Regions from separate parts of the Massilia paldalensis genome, predicted to be linked through region 1. Evidence: predicted binding sites of a transcription regulator. Region 1 holds the regulator's gene; each other region holds the start of a gene.
The links. The regulator LexA, encoded in region 1, represses DNA repair genes until DNA is damaged. The targets are predictions, from matches to a motif close to ACTGTATNNNNATACAGT.
Positions count from the first base shown of each region.

Region 2: recA (recombinase RecA) is a predicted target of LexA. The motif match lies at 2,415-2,432, and genes of this name have one in related genera.
Region 3: imuA (translesion DNA synthesis-associated protein ImuA) is a predicted target of LexA. The motif match lies at 6,032-6,049, and genes of this name have one in related genera.
Region 4: ACI1V7_RS22150 (putative DNA modification/repair radical SAM protein) is a predicted target of LexA. The motif match lies at 2,179-2,196, and genes of this name have one in related genera.

Region 1 is NZ_JBJCIU010000001.1:420,268-427,928, forward strand. Features, by position in the region: gene ACI1V7_RS01825 (CvpA family protein) at 1-464, shown strand, start outside; gene purF (amidophosphoribosyltransferase) at 518-2,041, shown strand; gene ACI1V7_RS01835 (cystathionine gamma-synthase family protein) at 2,089-3,327, shown strand; gene ACI1V7_RS01840 (tetratricopeptide repeat protein) at 3,466-4,185, shown strand; gene lexA (transcriptional repressor LexA) at 4,349-5,014, opposite strand; gene rpsF (30S ribosomal protein S6) at 5,319-5,702, shown strand; gene priB (primosomal replication protein N) at 5,727-6,017, shown strand; gene rpsR (30S ribosomal protein S18) at 6,052-6,342, shown strand; gene rplI (50S ribosomal protein L9) at 6,379-6,831, shown strand; gene ACI1V7_RS01870 (replicative DNA helicase) at 6,959-7,661, shown strand, end outside.
Region 2 is NZ_JBJCIU010000004.1:548,356-556,016, forward strand. Features, by position in the region: gene ACI1V7_RS21840 (DUF2889 domain-containing protein) at 1-366, opposite strand, end outside; gene recX (recombination regulator RecX) at 777-1,241, opposite strand; gene recA (recombinase RecA) at 1,272-2,351, opposite strand; gene ACI1V7_RS21855 (response regulator) at 2,541-3,248, shown strand; gene ACI1V7_RS21860 (sensor histidine kinase) at 3,245-4,765, shown strand; gene ACI1V7_RS21865 (DUF4212 domain-containing protein) at 4,755-5,081, shown strand; gene ACI1V7_RS21870 (sodium:solute symporter family protein) at 5,078-7,171, shown strand; gene purM (phosphoribosylformylglycinamidine cyclo-ligase) at 7,350-7,661, opposite strand, start outside.
Region 3 is NZ_JBJCIU010000001.1:2,219,538-2,227,198, forward strand. Features, by position in the region: gene ACI1V7_RS09705 (hypothetical protein) at 1-39, opposite strand, end outside; gene ACI1V7_RS09710 (thymidine kinase) at 88-639, opposite strand; gene ACI1V7_RS09715 (PEP-CTERM sorting domain-containing protein) at 739-1,341, opposite strand; gene ACI1V7_RS09720 (penicillin acylase family protein) at 1,524-3,842, opposite strand; gene ACI1V7_RS09725 (hypothetical protein) at 3,884-4,681, opposite strand; gene ACI1V7_RS09730 (hypothetical protein) at 4,861-5,052, shown strand; gene imuA (translesion DNA synthesis-associated protein ImuA) at 5,269-6,012, opposite strand; gene ACI1V7_RS09740 (hypothetical protein) at 6,122-6,325, shown strand; gene ACI1V7_RS09745 (helix-turn-helix domain-containing protein) at 6,338-7,567, opposite strand; gene ACI1V7_RS09750 (lysis system spanin subunit) at 7,581-7,661, opposite strand, start outside.
Region 4 is NZ_JBJCIU010000004.1:613,195-620,855, forward strand. Features, by position in the region: gene ACI1V7_RS22145 (UdgX family uracil-DNA binding protein) at 1-938, opposite strand, end outside; gene ACI1V7_RS22150 (putative DNA modification/repair radical SAM protein) at 935-2,164, opposite strand; gene ACI1V7_RS22155 (alpha/beta fold hydrolase) at 2,354-3,157, shown strand; gene ACI1V7_RS22160 (tetratricopeptide repeat protein) at 3,232-4,833, opposite strand; gene ACI1V7_RS22165 (putative bifunctional diguanylate cyclase/phosphodiesterase) at 4,850-7,081, opposite strand; gene ACI1V7_RS22170 (HDOD domain-containing protein) at 7,089-7,661, opposite strand, start outside.

The DNA of each region.
Region 1 (7,661 bases):
TGTTCATCCTCGTCTCGTCGGTCGTCATCAGCACGATGCGCGGCCTGGTCAAGGAAATCCTGTCGCTGGTGGGCTGGATCGCGGCCTTCGTCGTCGCCAATGCATTCGGCGCGAAGCTGGCGCCCATGCTACCATCGGTAGTTCCGGGCGAGGCATTGCGCCTGATCGTTGCCTTCATTGCACTGTTCCTCGGCGTGCGCGTATTGATGGGCCTGCTGTCGCTGGCCATCGGCGCGCTGATCGAGGCTTCCGGCCTGTCGCTCGCGGACCGTGGCCTGGGTGGCCTGTTCGGACTGGGCCGGGGCATTGTAATCGTGTTGGCCGGCGTCATATTGTGTGGGATGACATCGATTCCCCAGCAGGATTTCTGGAAAAACGCGCTGCTCTCTCCCATGGCGGAAACGGGGGCGCGCACGGTCAAGCCTTTCTTGCCTGCTGCCTTCGCGCAGCACGTGCAGTATTAGCTGTTCCCGCTGTATCGCTTTAGCAATTCCTTTGTCTAGTTTAGGAGCACACCATGTGTGGCATCGTCGGCGTCGTCTCGCAAGCCCCCGTCAACCAGCTGTTATATGATGCTTTGTTGCTGTTGCAGCATCGCGGTCAGGATGCGGCGGGCATTGCAACCAATCACAGCAGCATGTTCTCGATGTACAAGGCCAACGGCCTGGTGCGCGACGTGTTCCGCACCCGTAACATGCGTTCGCTGATGGGCAATTCCGGTATCGGCCATTGCCGCTACCCGACCGCCGGCTCCTCGAGCGAAGAGGAAGCGCAGCCGTTCTACGTGAATGCCCCGTTCGGCATCACGCTGGCCCACAACGGCAACCTGACCAACCAGGAACAGCTGAAGGACGAGCTGTTCCGTATCGACCGCCGCCACGTCAACACGGGTTCCGACTCCGAAGTGCTGCTGAACGTGCTGGCCCACGAGATCCAGACCGCCGCCGACGGCTATTCGCTGGATGCGGAAGCCGTGTTCAAGGCCGTCGCCAACGTGCATCGCCGCGTACGCGGCGCCTATGCCGTGATCGCCCAGATCGCCGGCCACGGCCTGCTGGCCTTCCGCGACCCGTTCGGCATCCGCCCGCTGTGCCTGGGCATCAACGAGACCCCGAACGGCCCCGAATACCTGGTCGCCAGCGAATCCGTCGCGCTGGAAGGCCTGGGCTTCCGCTTCGTGCGCGACATCGCGCCGGGCGAGGCGATCTGGGTCGACAGCGAGAGCCGCCTGCACACCCGCCAGTGCGCCGAGAATCCGTCGCTGAACCCCTGCGCGTTCGAGTACGTGTACCTGGCCCGTCCGGACTCCGTGATCGACGGCGCCTCCGTGTACGCGACCCGCCTCAAGATGGGCGAATACCTGGCCGACAAGATTCGCAAGGAAATCCCCGTCGAAGAGATCGACGTCGTCATGCCGATCCCGGATTCCTCGCGCCCGGCCGCGATCCAGCTGGCCTTGAAGCTCGGCGTCGAATACCGCGAAGGCTTCATCAAGAACCGCTACGTCGGCCGCACCTTCATCATGCCGGGCCAGGCGATGCGCAAGAAGTCGGTGCGCCAGAAGCTCAACGCGATCCCGTCCGAGTTCAAGGGCAAGAATGTGCTGCTCGTCGACGACTCCATCGTGCGCGGCACCACCAGCCGCGAGATCGTGCAGATGGCGCGCGAATCGGGCGCCAATAAAGTGTTCTTTGCCTCGGCCGCGCCGCCGGTGCTGTACCCGAACGTGTACGGCATCGACATGCCGACCCGCGACGAGCTGATCGCCCACGGCCGCACCGTCGAGGAAGTCTGCCGCGAGATCACCGCGGACCGCCTGGTGTACCAGGACCTGGACGCGCTGAAGAAGTCCATCATGGACGTCAACCCGGCGCTGACCAGCGTCGAGGCTTCGTGCTTCGACGGCGTCTACATCACGGGCGACATCACGCCGGCCTACCTGGACAGGCTGGAGAACCACCGCCACCAGTCCTCGGGTAAATCGTCGGACGATATCGTGCGCACGCAGCTGAACCTGAATCCAGCCGTCGCCGCCGAATAAGTTCCTGGGCGCCGCTGGCGCCCTTTTCATTTTGTAGCATCCAGAACATGAGCACCAAACAAACCGGTTTCACGACCACCATCCTGCACAACGACCGCCGCAAGCCGATCGAGCAGAATTCGCTGCACAAGCCCATCCACACCTCGGTTGCCTTCGGCTACACGGACGCGCGCCAGCTCGCTTCCGTGTTCCAGGGCAAGGAGCCGGGCTTCCGCTACGGCCGCCAGGGCAACCCGACCGTGTCGGCCCTGGAAGACAAGATCAGCAAGATGGAAGACGGCGTCGCCACGCTGTGCTTTGCCACCGGCATGGCCGCGATCGGCGCGCTGGCGCAGGCGCTGCTGCGCGACGGCGACCACGTCGTGTCCTCGTCCTTCCTGTTCGGGAATACCAACAGCCTGTGGAACACGGTGGCGGGGCAGGGGACCGAGGTGTCCTTCGTTGACGCGACCGACGTCGCCAACGTGGAAGCGGCCCTGAAGCCGAACACCCGCCTCGTGTTCGTCGAGACGATCGCCAACCCGCGCACCCAGATCGCCGACCTGGCCCGCATCGGCGAACTGTGCCGCGCGCGCGGCATCCTGTACGTGGTCGACAACACGATGACCACGCCCTACCTGTTCCGCCCGAAGGCGGTAGGGGCCGGCCTTGTCGTCAATTCGCTGACCAAGTCGATCGGCGGCCACGGCATGGCGCTGGGCGGCGCGCTCACCGACACGGGCCTGTTCGACTGGAGCGCGTATCCGAACATCGCCGACAACTTCCGCAAGCAGCCGGCTGCGGCCCAGGGCATGGCCCAGCTGCGCGCCAAGTCGCTGCGCGATTTCGGCGCATCGCTGGCGCCGGAAGCGGCCCACCACATCGCCGTCGGCGCCGAGACGCTGGCCCTGCGCATGGAGCGCACCTGCGCCAATGCGCTGGCGCTGGCGCGGATGCTGGAAGCGGATCCGCGCGTGGCGGCCGTGCACTACCCGGGCCTGCCCTCGCATCCGCAGCACGCCCTGGCGAGCACGCTGTTCCGCGCGTACGGCTCGCTGTTCTCCTTCGAGCTCAAGGATGGCATCGATTGCTTCGACTACCTGAACCGTTTGAAAATCGCCATCCCGGCCAGTAACCTGGGCGACACCCGCACTCTGGTCATTCCCGTCGCGCACACGATCTTCTTCGAGATGGGCGCCGAGCGCCGCGCCAGCATGGGCATCGCCGAATCGCTGATCCGCGTGTCGGTGGGCATCGAGGACACGGCCGACCTGCTGGCCGATTTCGGCGAGGCGCTGGACGCCTGAGCGCCGGCACGCGCGCCGTGTGGTAAAGCGGCGTAAAGATGCGGGGCAGGGCGGCCCCGGCGGTTGAGGAAGGGCGGCGCCGGGGTTATGATCTCGGCACCGCTATTTCTTTGACGCACTCACCTCCCAGCCCACGAGATGAAGACCTTCCTGTTCTGTGCCGCACTCCTGTGCAGCAGCGCCGCCCTCGCCGATGAACTGGCCGATGCCGACGCCCTGTTCGCCAAGAAAGCCTATCCCGAAGCGTTGCAGAAGTACACGAAGCTGGCCAATGCCGGCAACGTGACGGCCCAGCAGCACCTGGGCGAGATGTATTTCTATGGCGAAGCGGGGACCGTCGACATGGACAAGGCGACCGAATGGTTCGCCAAGGCGGCGTCGCGCGGCAATGCCGTGGCTGCCGCGTCGCTGGAGCTGATCAAGCAGCGCAAGGCGCGCCGCGCCGACATCGACTACTGGATCGCCAAATACGATGGCTCGGATTTGCGTACGGGCGACTACCGTTGCCCGGCGCCGCGCTTCCCGGCCATGTCCAAGGTGAACGAGGAAATCGACCGCTACAGCGCGCGCATGAAGGCCTGGCAGGATTGCCACAACCGCTTCGTCACCTACCTGAACGGCGAGCTGCCGCTGACCAAGCGCATCCCGGACGACATCGCCAAGCTGCTGACCAAGGACGAGATGGACAGCGCCACGACGCACCTGAAGGAAGTGGGCGAGCGCGTGTCCGAGGATACGCAGGTCAGCGGCAAGATGGTCGTGGCCGATTTCACGGCGTGGCGCACGGCCACCGAGGCCTATGTGGCCGAGCACAACGAGATGGTCAAGAACGCGCCGCCGCCGGAGGCCAAGAACTGACCCGCTGGCTGTCTGCCTGTCTGACGCAAGTTGTGAGCAGAAAAACCGTCGCCCCGGCGCAGGCAGGGGCCCAATTTCTTTACGCTGTCGAAACGCGTCAAACCTGGGCCCCGGCCTGCGCCGGGGCGACGTATTCCTGCCGTCGGCAACCGGCGGCAGGCGGTCAGTGCCAGGAACGCATCAGGCCGACGGCCAGGCCTTCCAGCGCGAACTCGTCGTTCTGCGGATCGACGGTGATGACGGAGAAGTCCGGGTTTTCCGGCAGCAGTTCGATGGTGCTGCCCGTCTTGCGGTAGCGCTTGACGGTGACTTCCTCGCCGATGCGGGCGACCACGATCTGGCCGTTCTTGGCGCTGTCGACCTTCTTGACGGCCAGGTAGTCGCCGTCGCAGATGCCGGCATCGCGCATCGACCAGCCCTTGACCTTCAGCAGGAAGTCCGGCTTGGCGGAGAACATCGCCGGGTCGACGGAGTAGGTCGCCTCGACGTGTTCCTGGGCCAGGATCGGCGAACCGGCGGCCACGCGGCCGACCAGGGGCAGCGACATCAGCGAGGACGGCAGGAAGGGCACCGCCATCGGGGGCACGTCGACCTTGGCCGCTGCGGCCGGCGCGGCGGCGCCGACCAGGCGGATGCCGCGCGAGGTGCCGGGCGAGATTTCGATGGCGCCCTTGCGCGCCAGTGCTTGCAGGTGTTCTTCGGCCGCGTTGGCCGAGCGGAAGCCAAGCTCCTGGGCGATTTCGGCGCGGGTCGGCGGGAAACCGGTATTGTCGATCGCTTCCTTGATCAGGTTGAGGATCTGTTCTTGCCGTGCGGTGAGCTTAAGCATGGTTTTGTCTGGTTATTACGAGAAACGCAATGTGGCACCGCGACGCTGACAAGCACAAGCGGGCGCAACCCATTGCCGGTATGAGATCAGACTGTATTTTTGTACAGTATTGCGTCTGGCGCAAGAGGGAAACGCGCTTTTTTTGCGCAGGCGCCGCCGGGCGCGAGGGGCGGGCGGGGCGGCAGCGGCGACAAAGCGATTGAGGTCTTGACGTTTTTACGGTTATAATGTTGGGCTTTCCCCTTCCCACACTCGTCTTGACGCCGAGGTGGGCATTTGTTTAAACGTCCTTAAGGAGTGTTTCATGCGTCATTATGAAATCGTGTTTATCGTCCACCCGGACCAGAGCGAACAGGTCCCGGCGATGATCGAACGCTACAAGACCACGGTCACCTCGCGCGGCGGCAACATCCACCGCGTCGAAGATTGGGGCCGTCGTCAAATGGCTTACCAGATCCAGAAGCTGCCGAAGGCACACTACATCTGCATGAACATCGAGTGCGACAACGAGACCCTGGTCGAGCTGGAAACCGCATTCAAGTTCAATGATGCCGTGCTGCGTCACCTGACCGTGAAGATGAAGAAGGCCGAAACCGCACCGTCGCCGATGATGAAGTCGGTCCAGCGCGAAGACGCAGCCAAGAGCCACCGCGCCGAGCAGGCCGCCGCTCCGGCCGCCGCCGCCTAAGTCGCGCGGGAGCACCACCCTGCAGTGAACGAGCTGTCGCTGGTCGCAAGCATCCTGGAACGCGACATCCTGCGCTATACCCCGGCAGGCATTCCCATCGTCGGCGGACTGTTGCAACACGGTTCGACCCAGACCGAAGCGCGGATTGCCCGGCAAGTCGAGTTCGAGATTCCCGCGCTGGCCGCGGGCGAGATCTCCGGACGATTCGCCAATGCCGAACTGGGCGCGATGTACCGCTTCACGGGATTCCTGGCCAGGAAAAGCCGTCACAGCAAGACGCTGGTGTTTCACATCATTGATTTCAGTGCCGCCTAATTCATCGGCACGTTTTTAGATACAGGAGCCAAAAATGGCATTCGGTAAAAAGTTCGACAAAAACAAAGCTAAAGAAAAACTGAAGCGCAAACAGCAGAACCCGCTGTTCAAGCGCAAGAAATTCTGCCGCTTCACCGCCGCTGGCGTGGAACAGGTTGATTACAAGGACGTCGACACCCTGAAGGACTTCGTCCAGGAAAACGGCAAGATCATGCCGGCTCGCCTGACCGGCACCAAGGCGCACTACCAGCGTCAAGTGGACACCGCCATCAAGCGTGCCCGTTACCTGGCCCTGCTGCCGTACACCGACCTGCACAACGCTTAATTGCGGTCCGTGTAGCTAGAGAACCTGGAGAATAATATGCAAGTCATCCTGCTGGAAAAAGTCGTCAACGTCGGCAATCTGGGCGACGTCGTCAAGGTCAAGGACGGTTACGCACGTAACTTCCTGATCCCGCAAAAAATGGCCCGCCGCGCTACCCAAGCCGCCGTCGCCGAATTCGAAGTCAAGCGCGCCGAACTGGAAAAGGCAGCTGCCGAGAAGCTGGCAGCCGCTCAAGGCCAGGGCGACAAGCTGAACGGCATGACCATCACCATCGCCCAGAAAGCCGGCGTCGATGGCCGCCTGTTCGGTTCCGTGACCAACTTCGACATCGCCGAAGCGCTGAGCAAGCAAGGTTTCGCCGTCGAAAAGGCGCAAGTGCGCCTGCCGACCGGTCCGCTGAAGACTACCGGCGAGCACCCGGTTGCCGTCGCGCTGCACACCGACGTCGTCGTCGATGTCACGATCTCGGTCGTGGGCGAAGCTGCCTAAATCATTCTTTAGAGAATGAACGAAAAAGCCGGGTTCGCCCGGCTTTTTCTTTTTTACAACACGTAAAAACCTTCTAAAACTCACCAATCATTTCAGCGGCCGATAGGGAACGGGTATAATGCCCGCCATGAACTCCCCAGCAGACCCGCAGATCGAGTCGCTCCGCATTCCCCCGCATTCCATCGAAGCAGAACAGTCCGTCATCGGCGGCCTGCTGCGCGACAATGCGGCGTGGGACCGCATTGCCGACTTCATGCATGCGGAAGATTTCTACCGCTATGACCACCGGATCATCTTCGAACAGATGGTTCGCCTGATCAATGCCGGCAAACCCGCCGACGTCATTACGGTCTACGAATCGCTCGTCCAGCTCGGCAAGGCCGAGGAAGTGGGCGGGCTCCAGTACCTCAACGCGATGGCGCAGAACACGCCGTCCGCCGCCAATATCCGCCGCTATGCCGAGATCGTCCGCGATCGCGGCGTGCTGCGCCAGCTGATTACCGTCGCCGACGAAGTGTCGGGCAAGGCCTTCAACCCGCAGGGCGCCGAGGTCAAGCAGATCCTCGACGAAGCGGAATCGCGCATCTTCGCCATCGCCGAGCAGGGCGCCCGCGGCGCCCAGGGCTGGCTGCCCGTGCAGCCGCTGCTGACCCAGGTGGTCGAGCGCATCGACGAACTGTACAGCCGCGACAACCAGGGCGAGATCACGGGCGTGCCGACCGGCTTCATCGACCTCGACAAGATGACCTCGGGCCTGCAGCCGGGCGACCTCGTGATCGTCGCCGGCCGTCCGTCGATGGGCAAGACGGCGTTCTCGGTGAACATCGGCG
Region 2 (7,661 bases), on a different contig from region 1:
GTGGGTGCAGCCGAGGACGCCGGACAGGCGGTCTTTCAGATGCAAACGGAAATGTTTCAGCAGCGACAAGCCGATCAGCTGCTTGTAGGCAGGCGTGATGGCGTCGCAGAAACCGGGATAGGGAACGGCATCGGACGCAGCTTCTGCGTCGACGATGACCATGTCGCGATCGATGGTCACGCGCAGCTTGAGGTCGTGTACCGGCACATTGGCCGGACGGCGCCCGGAAGGCAGCTCGATGTCATGCTTCTTGACGTCGCGGATGCACGCGTCGAGGTCCCACATGCCGTCGTCGCGCAGGAACGCTTCGACGGTAATGGCGCGCGTGTGCCTGAGCTGACGCGGAGCTGGTGGAGACAGGGGCATAAACACCAATGCCGGAATGCGGCGAAAAATATTGCAGCCGTTGTGCCTGATGCACGTTGCCGCAGCTTCTACGGCAACAACCGCTCTTGCGGCGCTGCTTAAACCACGAAAGTTTAGCACAGCACGTCACCGGTTGCACCGTTACCGCGGCTATATAAGGGTTTTTACGGAGGGAAGCGGGGAGGAATGTTGCCGTCTGCGCCAGAAAAGCGACAGGAACGCGCGGGGAGAGAAGCGCAAGCGTGCAGCGTCATGACGCCGTTTGAGGAGTGTGCCCCGGTCGAGCGGCACATCGGCGGATGGCGCTGGACGCTTGCGCTTCGAATGACAGCGGTACTTGCCTGTCATAAATAAAACAACAGGCAGATATTCACGACAGGTCAGCCGTTCAGATATTCATGCGCTGAAGCTCAGTCATGAAAATCCTCGTCGTCGACATGGCCCTTGAGCGCGGCACGCACCGCGCCCTGGGAAAACCCGCGCTGCAGCAGGAAACGCATCTGCTTGCTGCGTTCGGCGGCGTCCTGGGGGACGCGGTCGAACTTGCGGCGCCAGACTTCCTTCGCGCGGGCGACTTCGGTGTCCTTCAGTCCTGCCTTCAGTTCATCGAGGTCGTCGCCCTTCACGCCGTGCTGCTGCAGTTCGGCCAGCACACGGCTGTTGCCGTAGCGGCCGGCACGACGGTGGACGAGCGATTCGGCAAACCGCTCCTGGGACAGCCAATTGTTCCGTTCGAGGAAGTCGAGCAGCGCTTCGACGTCGTCGCCCTCCTCGGCGTAACGGGCCAGTTTGCGTCCCAGTTCGAGACGGCTGTGCTCGCGCGTCGACAGGTACTTCAACGCGCGGGCCTTCAGGCTGAGCGGAGGCTGCCTCATGCCGACAGCCTTTCAACCACCACCGTCGGATTACTCGTCGTCGGCGACGGTCGCCGCCTGCGGGGCAGCGTCACCGGCCGGCGCCGGCGGCAGTTCGCGCACGCCCAGGGCGGCACGGACCTTGTTCTCGATCTCGCGTGCCAGTGCCGGACGCTCTTTCAGGTAGACACGTGCATTGTCCTTGCCCTGGCCGATGCGTTCGCCGCCGTAGCTGTACCACGAACCCGACTTCTCGACGATCTTGTTGTCCACGCCCAGGTCGATGATCTCGCCTTCGCGCGACGTGCCTTCGCCGTACAGGATGTCGAAGTGCGCTTCCTTGAACGGGGGCGCGATCTTGTTCTTGACGACCTTGACCTTGGTTTCGTTACCGATCACCTCGTCGCCCGACTTGATCGAACCGGTACGGCGGATGTCCATGCGCACGGAGGCGTAGAACTTCAGCGCGTTACCGCCCGTCGTGGTTTCCGGGCTGCCGAACATGACGCCGATCTTCATACGGATCTGGTTGATGAAGATGACCAGGGTGTTCGTACGGTTGATCGAGGCGGTCAGCTTGCGCAGCGCCTGCGACATGAGGCGGGCTTGCAGGCCCGGCAGGGAGTCGCCCATGTCGCCTTCGATCTCGGCGCGCGGGGTCAGTGCCGCCACCGAGTCGATGACCACGAGGTCGACGCTGCCCGAACGCACGAGCGCGTCGGTGATTTCCAGGGCCTGTTCGCCCGTGTCCGGCTGCGAGATCAGCAGTTCGTCCAGCTTGATGCCCAGCTTTTGCGCATAAGTGACGTCCAGCGCGTGCTCGGCGTCGATGAACGCGCAGGTACCGCCCAGCTTCTGCATCTGAGCAATGGTCTGCAGGGTCAGCGTGGTTTTACCCGACGATTCCGGACCGTAGATTTCCACGATACGGCCGCGCGGCAGGCCGCCGACACCCAGCGCAATGTCCAGGCCCAGCGAGCCGGTGGACACGGTTTGCACTTCTTCCACGGGGGCATTGGCGTCCATGCGCATGACGGAGCCCTTGCCGAATTGTTTCTCGATTTGCGCGAGGGCTGCTGCCAGCGCCTTGCCCTTCTCAGCTACGTTCAGTGCAGTTTTTTTGTCGTCCATGATATTCATTCAGTCCTAGAGTGAACCAAGATAGGGGCCGCTCGCGCGATTTCAATAGGAAGTACTGTATAAAATCCCAGTGGTTTTGGCAAGGCTTATTTACGTCTTCCGACACATTCGACACGTTGCGAAATATCAAACACAATATGCGCGCAAGCCAGGTCAAACGATCCACGAAGGAGATGCAAGATGCGTATTCTACTCGCCGAAGATGATAGCGTACTGGCCGACGGCCTGACGCGTTCGCTGCGCCAATCCGGCTACGCCATCGATTGCGTCAAGAACGGCCAGGATGCCGACACCGCGCTGTCGACCCAGGAGTTCGACCTCCTCATCCTCGACCTCGGCCTGCCCAAGCTGTCCGGGCTGGACGTGCTGCGCCGCCTGCGCGCGCGCGGCTCCCTGCTGCCGGTGCTCATCCTCACCGCCGCCGATTCCATCGAGCAGCGCGTGGGCGGGCTCGATGCGGGCGCCGACGACTACATGCCCAAGCCCTTCGCCCTGTCCGAACTGGAAGCGCGCGTGCGCGCCCTGACGCGGCGCGGCCAGGGCGGCGGCTCGACCATCATCCGCCACGGCCCGCTGGTGTACGACCAGGTCGGACGCAGCGCCACCATCAACGACCAGATGCTGGACCTGTCGGCGCGCGAACTGGGCCTGCTGGAAATCCTGCTGGCGCGCACGGGACGCCTCGTCTCCAAGGAGCAACTGGTCGACCACCTGTGCGAATGGGGCGAGGAAGTGTCGAACAACGCCATCGAGGTCTACGTGCACCGCCTGCGCAAGAAGATCGAGACGGGCGGCATCCGCATCGCCACCGTGCGCGGCCTCGGCTATTGCCTCGAACGCTACGCCGACAGCGCCCGCAAGGCCGCCGCCGCGGCCGGCAACCCGTGAGACGGGGAGCCAACGCCATCGCCGGGGACACGGCGGCGCCCGAGCCGCTCTACGTCCCGCCCAAGCCCGAACCCGAGGAAAGCATCCAGCATTCGCTGTTCGGCGAGATCCTGGACTGGATGCTGGCCCCGCTGCTGCTGCTGTGGCCGATGAGTATCGCCATCACCTACCTGGTGGCGAAGTCGATCGCCAACCAGCCGTTCGACCATGCGCTGGAAGACAGCGTCACCGTGCTGGCCCAGCAGGTCAAGGAAGTCGACGGCAAGGTGGCCGCGCGCCTGCCCGGCACGGCGCGCGACTTCCTGCGCGCCGACGACGTCGACAGCGTCTACTTCCAGATCACGGGGCCGCGTGGCGAAGCCATCGACGGCGACCGCGAGCTGCCGCAGCCGCCGCCGGACGACGCCGAACGCAGCGGCCGCGTGCACTTCCGCAACGAGAACCTGCACGGCACGCCCGTGCGCGTGGCCTATGCCTGGGTCAACCTGCAGCCCCTCGCCGATCCGAAAGTCGAGCCGCGCCTGGCCCTGGTGCAGGTGGCGGAGACGCTCGACAAGCGCGCCCAGCTGGCCAACGAAATCATCAAGGGCGTGATCCTGCCCCAGTTCATCATCCTGCCCGTAATCCTGGCCCTGGTCTGGTTCGCCCTGTCGCGCGGCCTGTCGCCGCTGGCCCAGCTGCAGGAACGCATCCGCGCGCGGCCCTCGGACGACCTGTCGCCCATCGATCCGCGCCAGGTGCCGGAAGAGATCTCCCCGCTGGTCGGCTCGCTCAACGACATGCTGGCGCGCCTGACCCACACGATCGACGCCCAGAAGCGCTTCATCGCCGACGCCGCGCACCAGATGAAGACGCCGCTGGCCGGCATGCGCATGCAGTCGGAACTGGCACTGCGGCAGGTCGACCCGGACGAGATCCACCGCTCGCTCGAGCAGCTGGCGAAGAGTTCGGAATCGGCCACGCGCCTCGTGAACCAGCTGCTGGCGCTGGCGCGCGCCGAAAACCAGCCGCAGGCCGGCGTGGCGCTGGAACCGCTCGACCTCGGCATGCTGGCGCGCGACGTCGTGCAGGACTGGGTGACGGCCTCGTTCGCGCACGAGATCGACCTCGGCTACGAGGAGCCGGAGGCGAGCGTGGAGATCGACGGCAGCGCCATCATGCTGCGCGAGCTGCTGTCGAACCTGATCGACAATGCGCTGCGCTACACGCCGGCCGGCGGCAGCGTCACCGTGCGCGTGCGCGCCAGCGGCAACCTGGCGCTGCTGGAAGTCGAGGACACCGGCCCCGGCATCGCCCCGTCCGAACGGCGGCGCGTGTTCGAGCGCTTCTACCGCATCCTCGGCTCCAGCGCATCCGGCTCGGGCCTGGGCCTGGCGATCGTGCGCGAGATCGCGCGCCAGCACGGCGCCGACATCGAGATCTTCAACAACCCGCGCAGCACGCACAAGAAATTCCCGGGCAGCCTGTTCCGGCTGACCTTCCCGCCACTTGCCATGCCTGACCCCGATGTCGACTGACCATTCCGTCCCTCTTCCCGCCGATCCGCCCGATCCCGACCTGCAGCGCACGCGCATCGTCGCCGCCCGCGCCCTGCACTGGACACGCGCGCGCCGCCTGATCGCCTGGCTGCTGGCGCTGTGGCTCGCCACCAGCTTCTGCACGGTGTTCTTCGCGCGCGACCTGGCGCACCTGTCGGTGTTCGGCTGGCCGCTGTCGTTCTACCTGGCGGCCCAGGGCGCGTCATTGATCTACCTGGCCATCATCGGCGCCTACGCCTGGCGCATGCGCGTGCTCGACCGCGACTTCGCGCGCCGGCTCGGGGAGGCCACGTGAACGCGCCGGGCACGCCCGCCGCCAAGGCCGCCACGAAAGAGAACACGCGGCGCTACTTCCGGCGCCTGTCGCGCTACTACCTGTGGTTCACGCTGTGCTTCGGCCTGTTCCTGGGCGCGCTGGGCATCCTCGAGAAGGAAGGCATGCCGCGCCAGTGGATCGGCCACCTGTACATGTTCGCCACCATCGTGCTGTACGCCACCATCGGCGTGGTCAGCCGCACGTCGAACGTGTCCGAATACTACGTGGCGGGGCGCAGGGTGCCCGCCCTGTTCAACGGCATGGCGACGGCCGCCGACTGGATCTCGGCGGCCAGCTTCATCAGCCTGGCCGGCACGCTGTACCTGCACGGCTTCGACGCGCTCGCCTACGTGATGGGCTGGACCGGCGGCTACTGCCTGGTGGCCCTGCTGATCGCCCCCTACCTGCGGCGCTTCGCCCAGTACACGATCCCCGACTTCCTCGCCGTGCGCTACGGCGGCGGCGACGGCAACGGGCGCCGCGGCAACCAGGTGCGTGCGCTGGCCGTGGCCGCCACGATCGTCGTGTCGTTCACCTACGTGGTGGCGCAGATCTATGCGGTGGGCCTGATCGCCTCGCGCTTCACGGGCGTGGATTTCTCGGTCGGCATCTTCCTGGGCCTGGCCAGCATCCTGGTCTGCTCCTTCCTGGGCGGGATGCGCGCCATCACCTGGACCCAGGTGGCGCAGTACATCATCATCCTCGTGGCCTTCCTGATCCCGACCATGTGGCTGTCCATGAAATTCGCCGGCAACCCCGTGCCGCAGGTGGCCTACGGTTCGGTGCTGCCCAAGCTGGCGCTGCGCGAGGCGCAGCTGGCGATCGACCCGGGCGAGGAAGAGGTGCGCGCCCGCTTCCGCGCCCTCGCCGACGGCTACGGCGCGCGCCTGGCCGGCCTGCCGCAGTCCTGGGAGGCGGGCAAGATCGAAGCCCAGCGCCGCCTGGACGCGGCGCGCGGCCGCAACGCCTCGCTTGGCGAGATCCGCAACGCCGAGCGCGCGCTGATGGAGTACCCGCGCAGCGCCGAGGACGCCGCGCGCGCCTGGGCCGAGCTGCGCGCCGCCAACCTGGAGCGCGCCCGCCCGCCCGTGCCGCACGCCGAGCCCTTCCCGGGCGACACGCGCGAAGAGTCCGACATCCGCCGCAACAACTTCCTGGCGCTGGTGTTCTGCCTGATGTTCGGCACCGCCGCCCTGCCCCACATCCTGATGCGCGCCTACACCACGCCCTCCGTGCACGAGACGCGCGTGTCCGTGTTCTGGACGCTGTTCTTCATCCTGCTGATCTACCTGACGATGCCGGCTCTGGCCGTGCTGGCCAAGTACGACATCTACACGGCGGTGGTGGGCACGGAGTACTCCTCGCTGCCGACCTGGGTGTCGTACTGGGCCAACGTCGACAAGGCCAATCCGCTCATCAGCATCGTCGACATCAACGGCGACGGCATCGTGCAGCTAGCCGAGATCGCCATCGACGGCGACGTGCTGACGCTGGCCACGCCGGAAATCGGCGGCCTGCCCTACGTGGTATCGGGCCTGGTGGCGGCCGGCGGGCTGGCGGCGGCGCTGTCGACGGCGGACGGCCTGCTGCTGGCGATCTCGAACGCGCTGTCGCACGACATCTACTTCAAGATCGTGGATCCGGGCGCGTCCACGCAGAAGCGGGTGACGATCTCGAAGCTGCTGCTGCTGGCCGTGGCCTTCATCGCCGCCTACGCCGCCTCGCAGAAGCCGGCCGACATCCTGTCGCTGGTGGGCGCCGCCTTCTCGCTGGCCGGCTCGACGATGTTCCCGGCGCTGGTGGCCGGCGTGTTCTGGAAGCGCGCCAACCATGCCGGCGCGGTCGCCGGCATGGCCGCCGGCTTCCTGGTATGCCTGTACTACATGCTGCACGCGAACCCGATCCTGGGCGGCAGCGCGGACGCCGCCTGGTTCCACATTGCGCCGATCTCGGCGGGCGTGTTCGGGGTGCCGGCGGGGCTGGCGACCCTGGTCGTCGTCAGTTTGCTGACGAAGGCGCCGCCGGCGGCGAGCAGCGGGCTGGTCGACCATATCCGGGCGCCGGAATAAAACGTCGTCCCCGCGCAGGCGGGGACCCAATTTGCGCGCGTTTCGATAGCGCATGCAAAAATTGGATCCCCGCCTGCGCGGGGACGACGGTGTTTGCTGCTCGGTGCCGCTCGGTGCTTGCTGCTCGGTGCCGCTCGGTGCTTGCCGCTCGGTGCCGCTCGGTGTTTGCCGCTCGGTTTTAAACGACGATCGTCTGGTGCTCGCCTTCCGCACGCGCACGGATCTCGCCGATGCGGTACACGGTCTCGCCGGCCGCCTGCAGCTGGGCCATGGCGGCGTCCGCGTTCTCCTTGGCGACGATCACGGTCATGCCGATGCCGCAGTTGAACACGCGGTGCATTTCGGCGTCGGCCACGCCGCCGTGCTGCTGCAGCCACTGGAACAGCGGCGGCAGGGTCCAGGACTTGCTGTCCAGCACGGCGGTCAGGTTGTCCTGCAGCACGCGCGGGATATTCTCGACGAGGCCGCCGCCGGTGATGTGCACGAGGCC
Region 3 (7,661 bases), 1.8 Mb from region 1:
ACAGCCTTGCAGCAGGCCGGTCAGCATGGCCTGCAACATGCTAGGCAACGCGCCATGCGACATCGTCCAGCCCCGGCGGTCCGCACGTCAGCCCGTGTAGAAGCAGCGGCCGCAGGCCTGGCGGTAGCTTTCGTTGCCGCCGATGCTGACCTGCTCGCCTTCGCGGATGCGCCGGCCTTCCGTGTCGACACGGATGTTCATCGTCGCCTTCTTGCCGCAGGTGCAGATGTTCTTGATTTCCTCGATGTCGTCGGCCAGGGCCAGCAGGTAGGCCGAACCGGGGAAAGGCTCGCCGCGGAAATCGCTGCGCAAGCCGTAGCAGATGACGGGCACGCCGCGCACCTGGGCCAGCTGGTGCAATTGCTGTACCTGCGTGGTGGTCAGGAACTGGGCTTCATCGACCAGCACGCATGCCACCTCGGGCGCACTGGCCAGGAAGTCGGTGTCACGGTCGAACACGGCGGTCTGGCGGTTCGGCCCCAGGCGCGACGTGATCTTGCCCACGCCGTAGCGGTCGTCGATGGCGGCCGTGTACAGCTGCACCTTCTGGCCCTGTTCTTCGTAGTTGTGGGCCACCTGGAGCAGCGATGTCGACTTGCCGGCGTTCATCGCCGAATACCTGAAATAGAGTTTTGCCACGGCCCTGCCCTGCGAGAAAAATTGCAAAATTATAGCAAGCAGGACGGAGCCGGCGCCAGCGCCAGCGACGCCTCCCTTCGTCGATGGCGCCGGCAAACATCAGCGGCGGCGACGCGCTGCCACGCCCAGCAGGCCGACGCCGGCCAGCAGCATGCCGTAGGTCGCCGGTTCCGGCACGGCCAGCACGACGTTGTTGGCGGTCGGCCAGTACAGGCCGCCGTCACCGGCCACCGTGACCGACGTCAGCGCCGTATCGGACACGAAGCCCAGGAAGGTGCTGGTGGTCGTGCCGTTGAGCGCGTAGTCCAGCGTGCTGCCGTCGGCGGCCGCCAGCACGAGGTTGCCGATGACATACTGGCCCGAGATGTTGGAAGTGAAGAAATTGCCGCCAAAGGCATTCACGCCGCCCGTGAAATTCTGGAACACGATGGGCGTATAGGCGTTCTCGTTGGACAGCCAGTAGTCGCCGCCCGTCCCGCCCGCGCCCCACAGGCCGTCCGGCGAATACGCCTGGTAGCCGTAGGTGCCGGCGGTGCGGTCCAGCGTGGTGGCGTAGGGCACGACGCGCAGGTCGTCGAAGGTGTCATAGCCCGGCGCCGACACGGCGCTCAGGAAAGCGGCCTGGCTCGTGTAGACGGTGATGGCGGCTTGCGCACCCGAGCCGGCGCACAGCAGTGCAGCGGCGAGGCAAAGCGGTTTCATGGTTTTCAGCACGATTCGCTCCTGTTGGAAGGTCACGGTTGCAAATAAACGAGGAACCCGGATGGGCCGATCCCAGTTAATCCGAACTGCATGAATGTTGCAATCGTGCCAAGCGCATTTTGAGCTCGCTTTGCGCTACGTATAAGTGCGCGCATTCCGCCTAAGGCTGCTTTTACCGACCCTTATTCTCCAGGATGGTATTTTCGCTCAAGATATTTCTCGATATCTTCCTTGTAGAAGAGGACGTCCTTGAACTCGCCCCGGCTGTACATCTCGGCCTGGTCGGCAAAGTGCGGCGAGCGCGGATCGCTGCTCTGCCCGCCGGCGAGGATGCTCTTGGCGCGCACGCGCGGGCCGAATTCCACGGCGGCCACGAAGCTGTTGCCGCGGTCGCCGTAGATCCGCTTCGTGGTCTGCTTGGCGACCATGCCGAAGGACGCCAGCGAACCCCAGTTGGCGGAGGTGAAGGCGACCGGCCAGCTCGGCTTGGCGTCGTCGTAGCGCTGCTGGACGTCGCCACTGGCGCGCTGGAAGCGGTTGATCTCGCCCCAGGGCGTCTTCCAGCTGCCGAAGTCGGCCTGCAGCTTGTCGGAGGCACGGGCCAGCGCGTCGAGGCGTTCCTGCGGGCTCAGGCTCGTCTGGATGAAGTCGACCACCGGCACCCGCTTCGCGCGCGCGCGCTCCGCCGCCGCCTTGACCATGTCCTGGCCCCAGTACACGGCCAGCGAGGTCGGCACCGAATCGAGGGCGAAGCGCAGGTCCCAGGCGCGCAGCGCCGCGACCTGCGCGGCCAGGCGGCCCTTGAGCGCGTCGCCGGCCGGCAGCGCGTCCCAGTCGCGCACGACGGCCGGCACCAGCGGCTCGAAGGCCGTCAGGTAGCTGTCGTAGGATTTGGCGATCAGGCCGTCCAGCGTGAGATCCTTCGTGCCCTGCAGCACGCGTTCGGCGTGGATGCCGCGTGCGTTCTGCGGCAGCGACCACATATAGGCAGGATATGTCGAGCAATCCGGATTGCTGGCACCGAAGCCCGTGCACGGCCAGTTGTTGGTATTGGAGATGTAGCCGCTGGCCGGGTTGAACAGCGTGATCGTTTCCTTGATCTCGTGCAGGCCCTTCCACTCGGTGGCGGGATCGCTGCCGTCCACGGGGCGGGTCCAGTCGAAGCGGGGATCGCGGCGCGGGATGAAGTTGCCGTGGAAATAGGCGATATTGCCGTCCGCATCCGCGTACACGGTATTGTTCGAGGAATTGGTGCGCAGCTGCATGACCTTGTAGAAGTCGGCATAGTTGCGCGCCTTGGTGCGGCCATAGGACTGCATCAGCGCATGCATCGGATCGTCCATCATCCGGATCGACACCCACTTGCCACCCTCGCTGCGGATCACGGGACCATGCTGCGTGTAGTAGGCCGTGACGGTGCGCGTGGCCATGCCGCCGTTCGCCGTACGGTACGGCAGCGCGATGCGCTTTTCGCGCACGGGTTTCAGCTGGTCGCCGAACTTGTAGAAGAACTTGCCGCCCTTTTCCACCACCGTTTCCAGGTATTCGTCGATGACGTCGCCGCCGCCCGAGGTGTGCATCCAGCCGATGCGGTCGTTGAAGCCCTGGTAGATGAAGAACTGGCCCCAGGTGACGGCGCCATACGCATCCAGGCCCTCGTCGCTGACCATGTGCACTTCGGGACGGAAGTAGAACGAGGTATGCGGGTTGATCATCAGCAGCGGATGGCCGTCGGCCGTCAGCTTCGGCGCGATGGCAAAGCCGTTCGAGCCGGTCGGCTCCTTGTCGAAGCCCTTGTCGAACCCCTTGCCGAACTCCTTGCTGCCCAAGCCGTTCGCGTCCAGCGCGGCCAGCGCCACCGCCGGCGCGCCCGTCTGCGGGGCCCCGGCCTGCGGCGCCTTGCCGTAGAACTCGCCCAGGCGCTTCGTGTCGATCTCCTCGATGTCGCCGCCGATGCTGCCCTCGCTGAAGCTCAGGGCCATCCACGGCTCGAACCGCGCGAGCAGCTTCGGCTTGACCTGCGGATGCGAGGCCAGGTACCAGTTCAAGCCGTCGGCCCAGGCATTCATCAGCTGCTGCAGCCAGGCCGGGCTGTCCGCATACTTTGCCTTCAGCTCGGCCGGGTCGATGTACAGCTTCATGCGCAGGTCGGTCCAGATCTCCTTCTCGCCCTCCACCTCGGCCAGGCGACCCATCGCGTTGATGTAGTTCAGTTCGATGCGGTTGAAATCGTCTTCCGCCTGGGCATACACCATGCCGAACACGGCATCCGCATCCGTCTTGCCGAACACGTGCGGGATGCCCCATTTGTCGCGCAGGATCGTGACCCGCTGCGCCGTCGCCTTCATGCGCGCCAGCGCGGCGGCATCGAAGGCGGCGGCCTTGGCAGGCGCCGCCGCCGTGGCCGCCCGGGCCGGGGAAGCGAGCGGCAGCGCGGCGAGGGACGCGCAGCCAAGAACGGTCGAAGCGATCAGGCGCGAATGCAAACGGAAATGCGGCATCAATGGTTCTCCTGGGTGGGTGATGATCGGATGACGGCGGGTCAGGCGCCGGCGCCGAGCGCGGCCAGCTTCTGCCTGAGGACTTCGTTCTCGGTCAGCAGGGTCGCGACGCGGTCCTTCAGTTCGCCGACCTGGCTGCGCAGGGCCTTGACCTGTTCTTCCGGCGACTCGGGCACGACTTCCTTCTTCGGCTTGGCGCCCGCCTTCTGCTCGCGCACCTGGCGCGCGGCCTGCTGCAATTCCTTCCTGCCGCCGGCCACGGCCGCCACCTGGGCCTGCGCCGGCAGCGAGGCGACGGTCGCGGCGGCGCTCACCGAGATATCGCCCTTGCGCACGGCCTCGACGAGTTCCGGCGCCGCCGTCTTGCGGATGCGCTCGATCTGGCTCAGCGTATTGGCGGATACGCGGGCGGCCTTGGCCACGTCCTCGCGCGTGCTCCAGGGCGGGTCGACGGGATCCTCTTCCGCTTCGGGAGCGGGCTGGTCGGGCGGGGCCTCGGCCGCGCGCTGCGCCATGCGGGCGGCGACGATTTCCTTCTTGCGCAGCGCCAGCATGCCGCGCTGGAAGTCGGAGACGCTGCGGCGCGCCAGATTATTGTCGATGACCCACAGCATCACATCCTCGAGCGACTCGAAGCGGTCGTTCTGGACGGTGCGGAACGGGATGTCGTGCTTGCGGCAGATGTCGTAGCGGTTGTGGCCGTCGATCAGGACGTCGCGCCACAGCACGAGCGCGTCGCGGCAGCCTTCCGCCAGCAGGCTGCGTTCCAGTGCCGCGTACTCGACGGGCGTGAGCGGATCGATGAAGGAGCGGAGTTCCTCGTTGAGCGTGATATTCAATGTCATTCCTTGCCGATGTCAGGCGCGCACGCAACGGCGCGCGCGCCATCCGGCATGGTACAGCATCGAACGGCCGAGCCAAAGGGCGTCGTTGACGGATCGTCATGCCGCCACCGATCGCTCCCGTGCGCGCCCGCGAAACTGCTACAGTGGGTACAGGCCAACTCCGGGAGGATGCGATGAGCGCAACGAGCGAAACGACTACCGTGGTCGTCGACGGCAGGATCTATGACATGGGCAGCAGCGAGCGTGCGAGGGAGGCCGCGGAGTGGGTGTACGAACATCCGGACGAGGCGACCCAGTTCGAGGATCATTTCACGGATGCGGTGATCGTGGGGACGCCGGTGGGGTCGACGTTCAGGCAGCAATAGGGCCAGGCCGGTGCCGGCCATGGTGCCCGGAGCCGGGATCGAACCGGCACGCCGTTTCCGGCACGGGATTTTAAGTCCACAGGCAAAATTAATAAAATCAGCAGGTTAGCTGCATTTTATGTTCCGCAAACTTCGTTTTGGGTGACGATTTGCTCCCTATGAAGTGCGTTTCCCATGCTGCTTTTGCGGAACTCTTTTTAGGTCGTGCGCTTGGCATCAACGTACCATACTGGCCTCGACGCGGCGCGTCTCGCGACCACGTAGTTGCCTCTGCGCACCTGGCGCAGCTGCCGGTTGGCGAGGTACGTCGTAGTGCGGCCGGTGATGCGTAATGGGACCGACATGCATCGGCAAGAACAGGGTCTCGTCCGTCTGCGGCCCGCGGCGCTTCAAAAACTCGATCTCGACTCCGCCGGGCGCCGGATTTACGCCCAGGCGCAGAGGAGCAGGTGAAGCGTCTTTCACCGAGTACTGTGGCCGCATCATGAAGAACAGCGTCTCCCCGGATTGGGCCGCGAGGTGAAGACGTCGCGCACTCTCGTTACGGACCTGGTTCTGCCAGAACAGCAGCGCTCCGCAGCTGCCGCTCCGAAGAACCTGTTCTGCTGCCCACAGCTGGTCTGCCGTGCGCTCCGCTTTCACCCACACTACCGATGCGGGCGGCAATCCTAAGGCGGCCAGCGCAAGGGCCTTGGGCACATGTGGAGGCTGCATCAGGACGATCTTGTGATCGGCTACCTGCCTTAGTGCCGGCGCGAGGAAACGCAGCTCCCCTACGCCGGCCTGTCGAACCATTAGCTCCGTCAGCGTGCTAAGTGGCCATCCGCCGCCAGGTAGTTGATTCGATAAGCTGGGGTGACCGGTGTCGATACATCGAGCGTGCGAGCGCGCGAGCTGCGATGCTCGCCAGAGGGATGGATGTAGCGCCTCGGGGTTCGCCGCGATGGTCGACAGGGTCATGATGATGCCTCAACGAAATACTGTATGTTTGTACAGTATATCAAAGTAGCATCGCTTGTCACCTGCGCGATGTCAGGTGCGCAACTCAGAGCTTGGGGCACGATGCAGCATGATCGAGCGAACCGACCTTCTAACTGCCAGCCGCGTCGACCTGACGCTCATCCTGCTGCCGCTCATCGGCCGCTGGGAGACGGCGTGGGCGCTTGCCGCCAACGATGTGCCGCTTGAGGTCGCCGCGCGCGTCCTGGCCGAGCCTTGGCGCCGGCGAGCGATCGAGCCATACATGTTGGACGTCGTGCCGGCGACCTATTGACGACGCTTCGGGCTACACCGTATAGACCTCCCGCGCCTCCGGTGTAGCGATACAGGCACGACCAAGGCGCGCACGGATCTCCTGGATCGGCAAGACGCGGCGGCCGACCTCGCCATACATCTTGGAGCGCAGGACGACCGTGATCGACTTCCGATTCCGGTAGCCGGAATCGTGCGCCCACTTATCGAGGGCCGCCAGGTGGTTGAACGACTCGACGAAGATGCCCGGATGCTCTTTCATGACCATGCCGTGGTGCACATGGCCGACGTCGACATAGTGGAACTCGGTTTCGCCGTAGTCCTTGCGGAAGTCGTTCGTCATGACGTGGGCGAGTTGCGCCGGCCGGCACTTGTCGGAGTGGTGCGTCATCACCAACGTGTTGCCCATCCGGTAGGCGATGAACACGGAGTCGTTGTTCAGGATATGGACGCGGCCGGTGTGCCCGTAGGCAACCCGCAGCAGCTCGGCCATCCATATGTCATTGGTGCGACTGTGGTTGCCCTGGTTCACGATCACGTCGACGTGCTTAGCCTTGGTCAGCGCCTTCTCGACGATGAAGCGCATGACGCGTGAATAGACCTTGATCATCTTCGGGAACCGGGTGTCGCAGTCAAGTCTATGTCGGCTGGCCTGAGTTTCCCCCTCGAAATTTTCGTAGTGGGTTGCGTCACCGAGGTCGTTGATGACAAGGCGCTCGCAGTTCGGGAGCTCATCGATCAGAATGCCGATCGCGGCGCACAACTCCTGCTCCGCGATCTTCAGATCAAAATGCTCGCCCACCTCGTTGGCATGGGCCAGCATGCCGAGATGAGCGTCACCAATCTGGACCCAAGGGATCACGTCAGACTGAAAGTCTAGAGGCGCGGGCGATACGCTGACCGGCCCGACCTCATCCACGAAGCCGCAGGCGATGTCGCGAATGAGTTCAAGGAAAGCATCTTGCGAGGCGTTGGTCTTGACCCACTGGCCCGTCGGCTTACCGTCCTTGTCGTAATACGTCGAAATGCCGCGCAGTTGCTGCCCTGGCGCGATTGGATGCACCATATCATGCTGCGGGGAGTAGCCGCGCAGGGCCGCGGCGTTTCGGAGCCGGGCTATCGACTCCTGAACGGCGCTTTTCGCAACCCCCAGCGCCTTGGCCGCCTTCCGCATGCTGCCGTGCTGCTCGATGGCTTGAACGTATTCGATCTGCCGCACGGTGGCGAACTCGATCAGTTTCGGGTCGATGATGGTCTTGGTCATGCAATTCCTTCGGTTACTGCGTGTCGGCGGCCGTCTTCACGGCGTCGTAAGCTGCGATGCATCCGTCGAGGCGCTTGATGGCCTCGTTGCGGGT
Region 4 (7,661 bases), on a different contig from region 1:
GACGGCTGCTGGCGCTCCGGCTGGGCATCGGCGGGGGCGATGGGAATGGTCGTGCCCTTGCGCTGGCCCACGGCCTCGTACTGGCCGACCTTGCGCGCGCCGCGCGACGCGTCCTTGACCATCTGCGGCACGATCTTCGCTTCCGGCAGGTTCTTCCAGCGGTCCGACGCAATGTGCTGGTGCATGATGTCCGCGTTCAGGCGCGCCGGGTTGAACACGCTGCGGTAATAGGTCAGCCACAGCGCCTCGCCGCTGTCGTCGAGCTCCTCCGGCCCTTTCACGATCGGGCCGGCGTCGTGCAGCGTCTGGCCGTCCCACAGCACGCTCGCTTCGGGCGTGGCGATCATCCAACTGACCTTGCCCATGCGGGCGACGAAGTGGCGCGCCACCTGGGGCAGCACGTCGTGGCGCGGCTCGTACCAGGCGACGAAGCGCGGCGGCCCCGCTTGCTCGGGACGTTCGCGGAATCGGATATAGGCATGCATGTCGTGCTCCTCGCGTCGCACCGCCTTGACCATCGCGTTCAGGCGCGCGCCGTCTTCGTCGGCCGGCGACTGCACGTCGTGCTCGCACTGCTGCCAGCGCCAGATCACGCGGTACAGGAATGCCCAGCGGTCCGGCACGCGGCAGCAGGCGGCGCTCTGCAGCATCTCCATGAAGGCACGCGGGATGTGCGGGGCGGGCCGTAGCGGCCGCTGCTGCTGCGGCAAGGACGGCGGCGATGGCGACGGTGTGACCCCATTATCCCCAGCCGCGGCCGGCGGCGGCGCACTCGTGAGCAGGTCGCCGCCCGTGTGCGGCGAACCCCAGGTGACGTCCTGGGGCGGGATGTCGTGCGCCAGCAGTGCGCGCGCGGCGTCGCGCCAGGCAGCAAAGCCGTCGACCAGCAGCGGCAGGCCTGCGCGCACCTGCTCGACGGCGCTGCTGCGCTCACTCATGCGGCCTGCAACTCCGGCCACAAGTTCATCTGCTCGGGCGCGTCGGCCATGCTGCGCCGGAGCAGTTCGGACGAGGCGGCGCCCTGCGCCGGCTTGTAGTCCGCGGTGACGACGAAGGGCGCCAGCTTCTTCATGCTGCAACGCAGGCGCGACAGGTCTTCCCAGCGGATGCGGCGCAAGCGGCGCAGGTCGATCAGGCGCTTGGCCGAACGCAGGCCGATGCCCGGCACGCGCGCGATCATCATCTCGTCGGCGCGGTTCAGGTCGAGCGGGAAGTGCTCGCGGTTGGTCAGCGCCCAGGCCAGCTTGGGGTCGATGTCGAGCGGCAGGTTGCCCGCCTGCGGCATCAATTCTCCCGCCGTGAAGCCGTAACCGCGCAGCAGGAAGTCGGCCTGGTACAGGCGGTGTTCGCGCAGCAGCGGCGGCGGCGCCGACGGCACGCTGGACGGGCTTTGCGGAATCGGGCTGAAGGCCGAGTAGTACACGCGCTTGAGCTTGTAGCTGCCGTACAGCGTCTGCGCCGTGTTCAGGATGGTGCGGTCGTCGCTGGCGTCGGCGCCGACGATCATCTGGGTGCTCTGCCCGGCCGGCGCGAAGGCAGGCGCCTTCGGATGGTCGTCCTTCTCGTCCAGCTTCGTGCGGATGGAACCCATCGCCAGCTTGATCGTGTGGACGTTCTTTTCCGGCGCCAGGCGCGTCACGCTGTCCTGGGTCGGCAGCTCGATGTTGACGGACAGGCGGTCGGCGTACTTGCCGGCCAGTTCGATCAGGCGCGGGTCGGCATCGGGGATGGTCTTGAGGTGGATGTAGCCGCGGAACTTGTGCACTTCGCGGAGGCGCCGTGCGACTTCGACCAGTTGCTCCATCGTGTAGTCGCTGGACTGGATGATGCCGGAACTGAGGAACAGGCCGTCGATGTAGTTGCGCAGGTAGAAATCCTGCGTCAGCTTGACCACTTCGTCGACGGAGAAGCGGGCCCGCGGCACGTTCGAGGTGCGGCGGTTCACGCAGTACTGGCAATCGTAGATGCAGAAATTGGTCAGCAGGATCTTCAGCAGCGAGACGCACCGTCCGTCCGGCGTATAGCTGTGGCAGATGCCCATGCCGGTGGACGCGCCCAGGCCGTCCTTGTCCAGCGAGTCGCGCTTGGGCGCGCCGCTGCTGGCGCAGGACGCATCGTATTTGGCGGCATCGGCCAGGATCTCCAGCTTGTCCTTGAGTTCCATCCACGGCTTCCGGTACTGTATGGAAGTACAGTATAACGCAGTGCGGTGCCAGCGACCGTACGTACGCGCACATCGGCGGGTCAAATCCTGGACAGCGTGGGAAAAATGCAATTTATCCACGTTGTCACGGTCCAAGGAAGAGGAGAATGTTACACTGCAAAAGTTGTCGCAAGACACCTCATAAAAGCTATGTCCGTACAGTATCGCAATAATGTGCACGTTGCCGGCGACGGGCCGCTGACCATGGTGTTCTGCCATGGCTACGGCTGCGACCAGAACATGTGGCGCTTCCTTGCGCCCGCCTACGCACGACGTTATCGCACCATCCTGTTCGACCTGGTCGGCAGCGGCCGTTCCGACCTGTCGGCCTACGACCGGCAGAAGTACGGCAGCCTGCACGGCTATGCCGACGACGTGCTCGAGATCCTCGATGCCTATGCGCCCGGTCCCGTGATCTTCGTCGGGCACTCGGTGGGCGCGATGATCGGCCTGCTGGCATCGATCAAGGCGCCCGGGCGCTTCGCGGCCCAGGTCATGGTCGGTCCCTCGCCCAGCTTCATCAACGACGGCGACTACGTCGGCGGCTTCAACCGCGAGGACATCGGCGTCCTGCTCGACACCATGGAAGACAACTTCGCCGCCTGGTCGGAGAAGGTGGCGCCGATGATCATGGGCGCGCCCAACCGCCCCGAGCTGGGCACGGAACTGATCGAGAGCTTCTGCCGCAACGACCCGTCGATCGCCAAGCATTTCGCGCGCGTGACCTTCCTGGCCGACCATCGGGCCGACCTGCCGAAATCGACCGTGCCGGCCCTGATCCTGCAATGCAGCGACGATTTGATCGTGCCGCGCGAAGTGGGCGCCTACATGCAGCGCCATCTGCCCGACAGCATCCTGGCCGTGATCGACAACGTCGGCCACTGCCCGCACCTGAGCGCGCCGTCGGCCAGCTCGCGCGTGATCGACGAGTTCCTGGCGCAGACGCTGGGGTAAGTGCCAAGCCTATCGCGGTTGACGTGCATGTACGCAGGGTGGGCACCATGTGCCCACCGAAGCGTGAGTGACGCTCAGCAGTCCGCCGCCCCCACGTAGGCATTCGCCTGCGCCAGCAGCGCCGGTTCCATGCGCGCGGCGATGCGCTGCAGGTAGCTGGCCGCGCCCGCCACGCCGCTTGCCGCGGCGCGGTGCAGCCAGGCATACGCTTCGACTGGGTCGGCCTGCACGCCCTGCCCGGCCGCGTACATCACCCCGAGGTTGAACTGGGCCCGCGCGTGGCCCTGGCGCGCCGCGCACAGGTACCAGAAATGCGCGGCCTCGACGTCGTGGTCGGCGCCGTTGCCGCTGTCGTGGCGCAGGCCGAGCGCGAACTGGGCCAGCGCATGGCCCTGGTCGGCCGCCTTGCGGTACCAGCCCGTGGCCTGGCGCGGGTCGACGGCGCCGCCGTCGTCGCGGTCCAGCAGCATGCCCAGCGCGTACTGGGCCGGCGCGTAGTCCTGGTCGGCCGCCTTGCGGTACCAGTACAGCGCCTCGGCGTCGTCGCGCGCATTGCCGGCGCTGCCATGCTCGTAGCGCAGCGCCAGGTCGAACTGGGCGCGCAGGTGGCCCTGCGCAGCGGCGCGGCGGTACCAGTCGAGCGCCTCGGCGGCGCGCCGGGCCGGGTCCTGGGCGCCGCCATGGCCGGCGTCGAGCAGCTGGGCGAGGTGGTACTGGGCGCCGGCGAAGCCCTGCTCGGCCGCCTGGCGGTACCAGTGCGCGGCCTGCGCGGGATCCTGCTCGACGCCCTGGCCGTGTTCGTAGGCGAGGCCGAGGTTGTCCTGGGCGCCCGGGTGGCCCTGCGCGGCGGCGCGGCGGAACCACGCCAGCGCCAGCGCGGGGTCGCGCACCGTGCCGTGGCCGCCGTCGTACACGAGCGCCAGGTTGAACTGCGAGCTCGCGTGGCCCTGCTCGCCCGCGCGGCCATACCACAGGATCGCCTTCTCGCTGTCCTGAGGCAGGTCCAGGCCCTTGTCGTAGCGCAGGCCGAGGTTGAACTGGGCCGGCGCATAGCCCTGCTCGGCGGCCTTGCGCAGCCATCCGATGGCCTGAGCCGCGTCGCGTTCGACACCCTGGCCGCTGTCGTAGCGCAGCGCCAGGTTGAACTGGGCGCGCGCATAGCCCTGCTCGGCCGCCTTGCGGTACCAGGCGACGGCCTGGGCCACGTTCTGGGCCACGCCCTTGCCGCCTTCGTACATCATGGCCAGGTTGTGCTGGGCGCCGGGGTCGCCCTGCTCGGCGGCGCGGCCGAACCAATGCAGCGCCTGGCGCACGTCGGCCTGCACGCCCTGGCCCTTCGCATGGAGCCAGCCCAGGTTGTACTGGGCCTGGGCATAGCCCTGCTCGGCCGCCTGGCGGTACCAGTACACGGCCTGCGCCAGGTCCTGCGGCACGCCCTGGCCCTTCTGGTACATCACGCCCAGGTTGTACTGCGCCTGTTCCAGTCCGCTGCTGGCCGCCATGCGGTACCAGGCGACGGCCAGCTCGTCGCTCTGCGCCACGCCCTGGCCGTGCGCGTACATGAAGCCCAGGCTGTGCTGGGCGCTGGCGACGCCGCGCTCGGCCAGCGCCTTCACGCGCAGGAATTCGGCCGTGTGGCGGCTGTCGGCGGAGACGGAAGCGTCGGCGACGGACATGGCGCGCGCGCTGGCCTCAGGCGTGGAAGGCCAGCGCCGCGGCGGCCGTCGCGCCCTGCTCGCGCAGCACGTCGATGAAGCGGCCCAGCGGCATCGGGCGGTGGTACAGGTAGCCCTGCATGGTCAGGCAGCCGTTGGCGCGCAGGTAGCGCGCCTGCGCCTCGGTCTCCACGCCCTCGGCGATCAGGCCCAGGCCCAGTCCGCGCGCGATCGAGATGATCGCCAGGATCACCGGATAGTGTCCGTACTCGTCGTGGATCTCCTTGACGAAGGACTGGTCGATCTTGACGGTATGGACCGGGAAGCGGTGCAGGTAGGCCAGCGACGAGTAACCGGTGCCGAAGTCGTCGATCGCCACCGACACGCCCAGCTGGCCCAGCTTGTTGAGCTGCTCGATCGCGTGCTGCGGGTTGCGGATGCAGATGTTCTCGGTGATCTCGACCTCGATCTGGCTGGGCGCGATCCCGTGGCGCACCAGCGCGCCGCGCATCTTCTCGAAGAAGTCGCCGCGGTCCAGGTATTGCGGCGACAGGTTCAGCGACAGCCGCACGGCGCCGCCGCCGATGTCCCGCCACTGCAGCATGTCGCGGCACAGCGCGCCGATCATCCAGTCCGAGATCGGGATCATCAGGCCGTTCTCTTCCGCGAACGGCAGGAACTCGCCCGGCGACACGACGCCGCGGGTCGGGTGGTTCCAGCGCATCAGCGCCTCGGCGCCGACGATCCGCCCGCCGATCGCATCGATCTGCGGCTGGTAGTACATCTCCAGTTCGCCGTTCTCGAGCGCGCGGCGCAGGCTCTGCTCGAGCGCGATCTTCTGGTGCGACACTTCCTGCATCGACGGGTCGTAGAACGCGTGGCCGTTCTTGCCCTGTCCCTTGACCTGGTACATGGCGATGTCGGCATGGCGCAGCAGCTCGTCGATCGATTCGCCGTGGCTCGGGTAGATGGCGATGCCGATCGAGGCCGAGATGTGGACTTCGTGGCCGTCCAGGTCGAACGGCAGGTGCAGGCATTCGAGGAACTTGTCGGCCACGGCGCGCGCGTCGTCGCGGTCGTGCAGCTCGGGCAGCACGATGGTGAACTCGTCGCCGCCCTGGCGCGCCAGCGTGTCGCCCTTGCGCAGGCATTCCTTCAGGCGCGCCGCCACCTGCTGCAGCAGCTCGTCGCCCTTGACGTGGCCGAGCGTGTCGTTGACCAGCTTGAAGCGGTCCAGGTCGATGAACATCACGGCGAGTTCGGTCTGCTTGCGCTTGGCCTGGATGACGGCCAGGCCCAGGCGGTCCTTGAACAGGATGCGGTTCGGCAGGTCGGTCAGGATGTCGTGATAGGCCTGGTAGGAGATGACTTCCTCGGCGCGCTTGCGGTCCGTGATGTCGCGCGCCACGCCATAGGTGCCGAAGAATTCCAGCTTCTTGACCTCCTGGTCGGGCACGTGCATGCCGATCGCGTTCAGCGAGATCGTCATCAGGGTGTTGTTGAAGGTGCGTTCCTGGCTGCTGCCGGCATGGCACTTCAGCCGCAGCTCGACGTTGCGCGAGGCGCGTTCGTCGACGCGGCGCTCGTTGAACACGTAGCGCGCGCGCTCCAGGTCCTCGTCGTGCACGAGGATCGAGTAATGCTGGCCGATCAGTTCGTCGCGCTTGTAGCCGAGCAGCTGGTAGGCGCGGTCGTTGATGAAGGTGAACTTGCCCTCGTGGTTCAGCGTATAGATGATGTCCGGCGACGAGTCCACCAGGTAGCGGTACATCTTCTCCGAGTTTTCCAGCTGGTTGGCGATGCGCGTATTCGCTTCCTGCAGGCGCCGCTGCTTGAGCGCGTTGCCCACGGTCTTGAGCAGTTCCTCGCGGCTGTAGGGCTTGCGCAGGTAGTCGTAGGCGCCGCGCTTGAGGGCGCCGATCGCGGCGTCGATGCCGACTTCGCCGCTCATCACGATGACGTCGGCGCCGACGCCGCGCTCGTTGATGAAGTCCATGATCTCGTGGCCGCCGATGTCGGGCAGGCGCAGGTCGAGCAGGACCAGGTCGAACTGCAGCCGGGACAGGTGGGCGATGGCCTCGGTGCCGGTGGAGGCGGTCGTCAGTTGGAAGCCGCGTCCCTGCAGCAGTTCGTAGAGCGAGGACAGCAGGCGGGGCTCGTCGTCGACCAGCAGGAGTCTGGGCTGGTACTCGGTGCCGGCCGTGGCGAGGGCCGGTGCATTCGCGTCGCGCGGGGAGTTGGGCGGGACGCTGGCGGAGAACGGGTTCATTGTTACCTTATACGGATCCGAGCGCGCGCACCGGCGAAGGGGCCGGGACGCCCGCGCCGGCGTGCGCCGGCAGCAAGATTTCAAAACTGGTTCCGGTGGAACCGCTGCGACAATCGATATGGCCGCCCAGCTTCTTGACCAGGCCGTGCACGATCGACAGGCCCAGGCCGTGGTGCGGGCCGTCCTTGGCGCTCTTCACGGCCGAGAACAGGTTGGCCAGGACCTCGCGCGACAGGCCCGGGCCGGTGTCGGACACCACCAGCTCCAGGTACAGCCGGCGCTCGCGCGCGACGTGGCCGCGGCTGGCGATGCCGATCCGCCCGCCCCCGGCGGCCAGCGCCTCGATCGCGTTCTTGACCAGGTTGACCAGGATCTGCTTGAGGACGTCCGGGTCGCCCTCGATGCGTCCTTCGCCATCCAGGTCGACCGTGATCTCGACGTTGTCCGGGATGAAGTTGGTGGTCCGGAACAGGCGCAGCACGTCGTCGACGACGCGCGCCACGTCCGCCGTCATGGCGGCGGCCCGGCCATCGCCACGGCCGCCGTCGCGCATCGCATCCATGTCCGGCTGGATCTCGGC